Regions from separate parts of the Faunimonas sp. B44 genome, predicted to be linked through region 1. Evidence: predicted binding sites of a transcription regulator. Region 1 holds the regulator's gene; the other holds the start of a gene.
The links. Region 1 encodes PhoB, which activates phosphate uptake and scavenging genes when phosphate is short. Its sites were predicted from a motif close to TGTCATNNANCTGTCAT; they were not measured.
Positions count from the first base shown of each region.

Region 2: ACUN0C_RS10735 (alkaline phosphatase D family protein) is a predicted target of PhoB. The motif match lies at 2,551-2,567, and genes of this name have one in related genera.

Region 1 covers NZ_JBQYEX010000003.1:410,184-414,348, forward strand. The annotation lists gene ACUN0C_RS08085 (endonuclease/exonuclease/phosphatase family protein) at 1-795, opposite strand, end outside; tRNA gene ACUN0C_RS08090 (tRNA-Leu) at 961-1,046, opposite strand; gene ACUN0C_RS08095 (GcrA family cell cycle regulator) at 1,453-1,959, shown strand; gene phoB (phosphate regulon transcriptional regulator PhoB) at 1,995-2,696, opposite strand; gene phoU (phosphate signaling complex protein PhoU) at 2,698-3,405, opposite strand; gene pstB (phosphate ABC transporter ATP-binding protein PstB) at 3,420-4,165, opposite strand, start outside.
Region 2 covers NZ_JBQYEX010000004.1:377,605-381,769, reverse strand. The annotation lists gene ACUN0C_RS10745 (hypothetical protein) at 93-503, shown strand; partial or broken gene ACUN0C_RS10740 (DUF1330 domain-containing protein) at 511-813, shown strand; gene ACUN0C_RS10735 (alkaline phosphatase D family protein) at 925-2,496, opposite strand; gene ACUN0C_RS10730 (hypothetical protein) at 2,617-3,183, opposite strand; gene ACUN0C_RS10725 (SulP family inorganic anion transporter) at 3,239-4,165, opposite strand, start outside.

The DNA.
Region 1 (4,165 bases):
ATGATCGGAAGCGACCCGGGCGTCGGCCGAGCGATGCGCGGCGACATGGTCCATGCTGGTGCCGTTCACGAAGATCCGGTCGAGCGGCAAGAGGGGCCGCCAGGTCGGGAACGTCGCCAGCTGGGGCGACGGCTGCAGCTGCCCCATCAGCGGCCGCAGGCTGCCCCCGCGCGGGCGCCACTCGTTGAGATCGCCGAGGAGGACGCAAGGCGTGTCGCTTTCGGCGCGCGCCCTGAGGAGCGCGAGCAGCTGCTGGACCTGGGTATGGCGCTCGCGGACGCTCAGGCCGAGATGGGTCGCGACAACGCGCAGTCGCCTGCTTCCCAGCGCGACTTCCACGTCGATCGCGCCGCGCGGTTCGCGCCAGGCAGTGAAGGACAGGTCCATCCGATGCGAGCGCAGGATCGGGTACCGGCTGAGCACCACGTTTCCGAACGAGCCGGAATGGTCGACCACGTTCGGCCCGGGCACCGCATGATATCCCGTGAGCTTGGCCAGGTACTCGAACTGGTCGACCCAGCCTCGGCCGGACTTCACCCGCCGCGAATCCACCTCCTGAAGGGCGATGATGTCGGCGTCGAGCTCGGAAAGCACCGCCGCCACGCGTTCGGGGTCGCGGCGGCCGTCGAGCCCGACGCAGGAATGGATGTTGTAGGTGGCGATCGTGAAGCCGTCTGCGTCGAGCGCCGGCACCGCCGACCAATCCCGCGCGGCTACCGTGCCGGCAGGCTCGACATCTTCGATCCGTTCGAGAGCGTCCAGTCCGGGGGGAGATCGTCTTTTGCGCAGCCGCATGCAGTGTCCAGATATTCGATGCGGGGATCAACGCAAGAGCAGAGACGAGGTTCGCGCGTGCGACACGTTACTTTGCCGGCCGGATGAGCCGATGCGGCTCCTTCCCGCGAAGCCGGCAAAGACCTGAGCCGGCCCGGCCACGCCTGCGCGGCAGGCGATAGCGGTTGGTGCCCCTGGCCGGACTCGAACCAGCACGCCCTTGCAGGCAACAGATTTTGAGTCTGCCGCGTCTACCATTCCGCCACAGGGGCCCCGGGCGCGCGGCGGATCATACGGACGGCCGCCCGCGCGTCAATGACGCGACGGACAACGCGTCGGTCGTTCAGAGGCGCGCGGGCGCACACCGGCGAGCCTCTGGCCCGTTCGATCACCTCGCCGTCGACGGACGGGATTCCGCGGCAGGCAGTCCGGGCATGCTGCTGGTGTGGCATTCCCGACTCACTTCCGCGCATCTCGCAACGAAAGCCTTGGAAAAGATTCGGCGACTCTTGTGAGCGAGTCACGGCACCTATAGTTTCCGAGCTGCAAAGCACGAGATGTCGTGCGGCGGACAGAATTCCGATCAAGTTCTAGCGTTTGGCGCGGACGCTTCGGCATTCGCGAACAGCTCGGGATTCCGTCCGGATGCGGCAGGAAACAAGGTGCCAAGGAGACCCCATGTCCTGGACCGACGACCGAGTGGAGCTTTTGAGGAGGCTCTGGCAGGAAGGCAGGAGCGCGAGCCAGATCGCCGCGGAACTTGCCGGCGGCGTCACCCGCAACGCGGTGATCGGCAAGATCCACCGGCTGGGGCTTTCCGGCCGCGGTCAGCCGACCTCGACGGTGAAGCGGCAGCGCCGGACCGCCGTTGCGGCAACGCCTGCCCCCCGCAAACCGAGGATGCACCCGGTCGCAGGCGCTCTCGCGCTCGACACGATCGAAGACGTCGAAATGCTGCCGGTCGTTCAGCACAAGAACGCCGTGGTGGTCCCGATCGCCAAGCGCCTGCCGATCGAGAAGCTCACCGAGCATACGTGCAAGTGGCCGATCGGCGATCCCGGCCATTCCGACTTCCACTTCTGCGGGCACCAGTCGCTCGAAGGCCTGCCCTATTGCGAGTACCATGCGGGCGTCGCCTACCAGACACCCGATCCGCGCCGCCGGGCGAAGCGCGCCCACGCCTGAGGCCAAAACGGGCGCGCCGGCGTCCGGAGCGGCGCTCAGGCGCGTTCGAACTGCTCGTTGAAGGAATAGCCGGCGCCGCGGACCGTGCGGATCGGATCGCGAGCCCGGCCGCGGTTCAGGGCGCGCCTCAGCCGGCCTACATGGACGTCGACCGTTCTCTCGTCGACATAGACGTCCCGCCCCCACACGCCGTCGAGCAGCTGTTCGCGGCTGAACACCCTGCCCGGGCTCTTCATCAGGAATTCGAGCAGCCGGAACTCCGTCGGGCCGAGGTGGATCTCGCGGCCGCCGCGGCGGACGCGCACGGTTTCCCGGTCGAGCTCGAGGTCGCCAGCCTTAAGGACGGTGCTCACCGCGTCCGGGCGGACGCGCCGGAGGATGGCCTTGATGCGGGCCATCAGCTCGGGGACCGAGAAGGGCTTGACGACGAAGTCGTCGGCACCCGTGGCGAGGCCACGGATGCGCTCGTCCTCCTCGCCGCGCGCCGTCAACATCACGATCGGGAGGAGTGCCGTCTCCCCGCGAGTCCGCAGCCGGCGACAGAGCTCGATGCCGGACAGGCCCGGCAGCATCCAGTCGAGGAGCAGCAGGTCCGGCTGCCGCTCGCGCAGACGGATTTCCGCCTCATCGCCGCGGGCGATCGTCTCGACGTCGAACCCCTCCGCCTCGAGGTTGTAGCGGAGCAGGATCGCGAGCGGCTCCTCGTCCTCGACCACGAGGACCTGCGGCTTCGGCATTTCAGGCCTGCTCCGCCTGCGTCAGGCGGGTGGTGCTGCTCTCGCGGGACTCGTCGAAGGGCTGGCCGGTGACCAGGTAGCAGATCGTCTCCGCGACGTTGGTGGCATGGTCGCCGATCCGTTCGATGTTCTTCGCGCAGAACAGGAGATGCGTGCACATGCCGATATTGCGCGGGTCCTCCATCATGTAGGTCAGGAGTTCCCGGAAAAGCGACGTATAGACGGCGTCGATCTCGTCGTCCTTTGCCCAGACCTCGCGCGCCTTCTCCACATCCCGCGTGGCGTAGCTGTCGAGCACCAGCTTCAGCTGCTCGAGCGCGAGCGTGGAAAGATGCTCCACCCCGACATAGACTCGCTGGCCGAACTTCTGCGCGTCGATCGCGAGCGCGCGGCGCGCAATGTTCTTGCCGAGGTCGGCGACCCGCTCGAGGTCGTTCGAGATCCTGAGCGCGGCGATGATCTCGCGCAGGTCCTGGGCCATCGGCTGACGGCGGGCGATGACGAGGATCGCCTTCTCCTCGATCTCGCGCTCCATCTCGTCGACCTTCTTGTCGGCCGAGATGCAGTCCTGCGCGAGTTCGGGATCGGACTTCAGCAGAGCGCTCACCGACCGGCCGACGAGCTGCTCGGCGAGGCCACCCATGGTGGCGATCAGGCTGGAGAGCTCGTTCAGCTCGTCGTCGAAGGAGGTGACGATGTGTTGCTTCATTCTGCGTCCTCCGCTCAGCCGAACCGGCCGGTGATGTAGTCCTGAGTCCGCTGGTCGTGCGGATTCGTGAACATCATGTCGGTCGGGCCCTCCTCCACAAGGTAGCCGAGATGGAACATCGCCGTGCGTTGCGAGACGCGCGCCGCCTGCTGCATCGAGTGGGTCACGATCACGATCGCGTAGTTCTCGCGCAGCTCGTCGATCAGCTCCTCGACGCGGGCGGTGGCGATCGGGTCGAGCGCCGAGCACGGCTCGTCCATCAGGATCACTTCGGGGTTCGTGGCAATGGCGCGCGCAATGCAGAGCCGCTGCTGCTGCCCGCCCGACAGCCCGGTTCCGGGCTCGTGCAGCCGATCCTTGACCTCGTCGAAGAGCGCCGCACGCTTGAGCGCACCGGCGACGATCTCCTCCAGTTCCGACTTGTTGCGGGCCAGGCCGTGGATGCGCGGCCCGTAGGCGACGTTCTCGTAGATCGACTTCGGGAACGGGTTCGGCTTCTGGAACACCATGCCGATGCGCGCCCTGATCTCCACCACGTCGACCTCCGGCGCATAGATGTCCTGGCCGTCCAGCTCGACCGAGCCGGTGACGCGCGCGATGTCGATCGTGTCGTTCATCCGGTTGAGGCAGCGCAGATAGGTGGACTTGCCGCAGCCGGACGGCCCGATGAGCGCGATGACCTCGCGATTGGGAATGTCGAGGTCGACCGAAAAGAGCGCCTGCTTCTCGCCATAGAAGACGGAGACCTGCCGCGTCTTCA
Region 2 (4,165 bases), on a different contig from region 1:
CTATTACCCCGGAGGTAATCGCCCCGGGGTGCAGCATCCCCGATGGTGCCGTGACCCCGCCGTGACCGGCGGTGAACGGAACGGAGACCATCATGTGGAAACCCAGCAAGTCCCTGCAGGCGATCCTCCTCCTCGACGCAGCGAGCTGCGCTGCCATGGGGCTCGCGCTCGTCGTGCTCGCCTCGCCCCTCGGCGCCTTCGCCGCCATCCCGGAGCGCCTCCTCTTCTGGTCGGGTTGCGTGCTCCTGCCCGTCGCCGGCGTGATCGCGATCGTTGCGCTTCGGCCCGGGGCAGGTGCGGGCGCCCGGGTCGTGATCCTCGCCAACGCGGCGTGGGTGATCGCCAGCATGGCGCTCCTTGTCGGCGACTGGTTCGTGCCGAACGGGTTCGGCGTCGCCCTCATCCTCGGCCAGGCCGGCTTCGTCGCGGTTCTGACGGCGCTCGAATGGGCGGCCCTGCCGGTCGAGGCGGGCAGGGCGCAGGGCCGGGGAGCGGCTGCATGAGGAGACGATGCCCCGCCCGCGAACGAAAGGAAACGAAATGACCGCCTATGCCGTGGCGCACCTCCGGGCCGTGTCGATGGGCCCGGAGATCGTGGATTATCTTTCCCGGATCGACGCCACGCTCGCGCCGTTCGGCGGCCGGTTCGTCGTGCATGGCGGGCGCAAGACCGTGCTCGAGGGCTGCTGGGACGGCGATCTCATCGTGATCGGCTTTCCGGACCGGGCGAGCGCGGCGGCCTGGTACGTCTCGCCGGAATACCAGGCGATCCTGCCGCTTCGGACCGCAAACAGCGAGGGCGACGTGATCCTCGTCGACGGCGTTCCGGCGGATCATCGTGCGACGGACATCCTGCAGGGATGCGCCGCCGCGCGGGGTGGCCTGCGCGCCGATAGCGACGCCGCGCAGGCCGGCTTTCCCGCTTCAGCCGAACTTCGGCTCGATGTCGACCGACCAGAGCGCCGCGTCGGAAGTGTCGCGGAGGGTGACGGTCATAACCCGCGTGTCCGCGGCGATCCTGACATGGCCGAAGAACTGCAGGCCGGCCGACGGTGGCAGGTTCGACTGCCCCTCCGGGGGCGCCTTCACGTAGCGGAGCTCCGGCCCGAAGGTGGAGTCGAGCTCGCCAGGCCCGAACGTACCGGCATGGATCGGACCCGACACGAACTCCCAGAACGGCTCGAAATCCTGGAACTCGGCCTTGTCGGGATTGTAGTAATGGGCGGCCGTGTAGTGCACGTCCGCCGTCAGCCAGACGACGTTCTGCACCCGGGCGTGCTTGATGAAGGAGAGCAGGCCCGCGATTTCCAGCTCGCGGCCGAGCGGCTTGCCGTTGCCTTGGGCGATCGCCTCGGAGCCGGCCGCGCCGCTCGCCAGCTTGTCGTTGACGATAAGGCCGATCGGCATGTCGGCCGCGATCACCTTCCAGGTTGCGCGCGACGCGGTGAGCTCGCGCTTCAGCCAGGCGAGCTGCTCGGCGCCAAGGAAGACGGTCTCCGGGCCTTCGGCCTCCTGGCGGTTCTCCGTGTTCGGGCCCCGATAGGTCCGCATGTCGAGGAAGAAGACGTCGAGGAGCGGCCCGTAGGCCACCTTGCGGTAGACGCGCTGCGGCTCGGCGAGCGTCGTCGCGATCGGCATGTATTCGTGGAACGCGCGGGCGGCGCGCGCCGCGAGCAGGCCAATCGACTTCTCCGTGTAGCGCTCGTCGGCCATGAGGCTTTTCGACGACGACCAGTTGTTGGTGACCTCGTGGTCGTCCCACTGCGTCAGGACCGGCACGGCGGCGCAGAGGGCGCGGACGTTCTCGTCCATGAGGTTGTACTTGTACTGGCCGCGGAACTCGTCGAGCGTCTCGGCGACCTTGGTCTTCTCCGGGATGAGGAGGTTCTTCCACGTCGTGCCGTCGGGCAGCGCGACCTCGTCCTTGACGGGTCCGTCGGCGTAGATGTTGTCGCCGGAATGCAGGAAGAAGTCGGGCTGGTGCTTCAGCATGGCGGCATAGCCGATCATGCCGCCGCGCGCCGTGTCGATGCCCCAGCCCTGACCGGCGGTGTCGCCCGACCAGGTGAAGGAGACGTCGCGCAGGCCGCCCGGGGCGGTTCTGAGCCGCCCGACGACGGGTTCGCTCACCGCATTGACGTCGTTGAGATCCTCGAACCGCACCCGGTAGAACACGTCCTGGCCGGCCGGCAGGTCCTCGGCCATCAGCTTGGCCGTGAAATCCGTCTCCGGAAGGGCGTCAAGCGCCGGCAGGCGCACGCTGTCCCTGAAGCTCTCCGTGGTCGACCATTCGAACCAGGCCTTCGCGGGCCTGTCGGCGCGGGCCCAGAGCACCGCCCGGTCGAACCCGATGTCGCCGGATTGCAGTCCGTGCGTGACGAGCGGACGCTGGCCGGCGCGCACGATCGCCGGGAAGGAGAGCGACGATGCGGCGGCGGACGCTCCGGTGGCGGCGGAGGCGAGCAGGAATTTTCGGCGGGAGATCGTAATCGGCATTGCGGCCCTCCATTGCTGAGGGCCGCACTCACACCACCGGCAAATGTCGGGCGCGTCACGACCGGATGACAATTCCCCGACGGATGACCGGGCGCGGGGACGGGACGAGCCGTCCCGGTTTCACCCGCTCGGCGGCTGCGCGCGAAAGCTGTCCTCGATGCGCTCGATGATCGGCGCGTAGCGCGGCTTCGACGCGGCCGGGAACTCCATCCCGAAGCCGTGGATCGTTTCCCCCCGGAAGAAGTACTTCTCGTAGAAGATGTGATCCCCGCGGTGGCCGGAAAGGACGAGCCAGCTCTCGCCGGAGGGGCTGTAGGTCACGTCCTGATAGCCTTCCGAGCCGATCAGCCGGGTCTTCAGCGAAGATGCGTCCTCGCGCTCCGCATTCGTCCAGGCATAGATCTCGAGTGTTGCGTCCTGGGCGAGGAACCGGCGGCCGTCGCCGTTCTCCGGCGGAGGAGAGGGCGTGAACACGTCCGCCGGAAAGGCGAAGCTCGTGCCGTAGCGGGCGTTCACGTAGACCTGCCAGCCCTGGTCGGCCGGCAGGAAGAGGTCCCGGTCGAGGACGGCCGGCGCGCCGGGCGCGACGGCCTGGGCGGCCGCCGGCGGGATGGCGATCGCGGGAAGGGTGGCGAGAGCCAGGGCGGCTGCGAGGAGCCGTCGGCATCGCCGGGCGCTTGCAATCATGTCGGGCTCGCCTCGGCTGCGCGTCGGCCGGTAAACGGCCGAGGCCCCGGAGGGTTCAACGGCCCGCGACGAGCGGCCGTGCCGCCTCGATCGCGGCGTGGAGATCGGCGGCGAAGATCAGCCCGTCGGGCCCGGCGCCGTAACCCATCTGCGCGAGCATCTGGCGCGGCTGCTCCTGCACCCCCGTAAGGATCACGGTGGTCCCGTGCGACCGGCAGCGCCGCACGAAATCGCGCAGTGCGCCGACCCCGGAGGCATCGATGAGCGGCACCTCGCGCATCCGGACGATGAAGACGCGCGGGTGCTGCCAGCCGCGGTCGAGCACCTCCATCAGCGTGCTCGCCGCGCCGAAGAAGAGCGGCCCGCGGAGCTGGAAAACCTCGACGCCTTCGGGCAGATCGGCGCGCTGGTCGGCGCGGGCGGCCGGCCGGGAGAAGTCATCCACCTCTCCCTCGATCGGGCTGAACCCGTGCTGCACCGTCACCACCTCGGCCATGCGGTGCATGAAGAGGATGGCGGCGAGCACCACGCCGACCTCGATCGCCACGGTGAGGTCGACGAGGACGGTGAGCGCGAAGGTGACGAGGAGCACCACCCGGTCGCCGATCGGCGCGGACATGAGGTGCCTGAACTTGTCGATCTCGCTCATGTTCCAGGCGACGACGACGAGCACGGCTGCGAGGCTCGCGAGCGGCACGTAGGCGGCGAGCGGCGCCGCCACCAGCATGAAGGCGAGCACGAAGACGGCGTGCATGATGCCGGCCACGGGCGAGCGCGCGCCGGAGCGGACGTTGGTCGCCGTCCGTGCGATCGCGCCGGTCGCCGGCAAGCCCCCGAACAGCGCGGAGGCCGTGTTCGCGACGCCCTCGGCGACGAGCTCGCAGTTCGAGCGGTGGCGACCGCCCGTCATGCCGTCCGCGACTACGGCGGAGAGCAGGCTTTCCACGCCGGCGAGGAAGGCGATGGTGAACGCGCTCGGCAG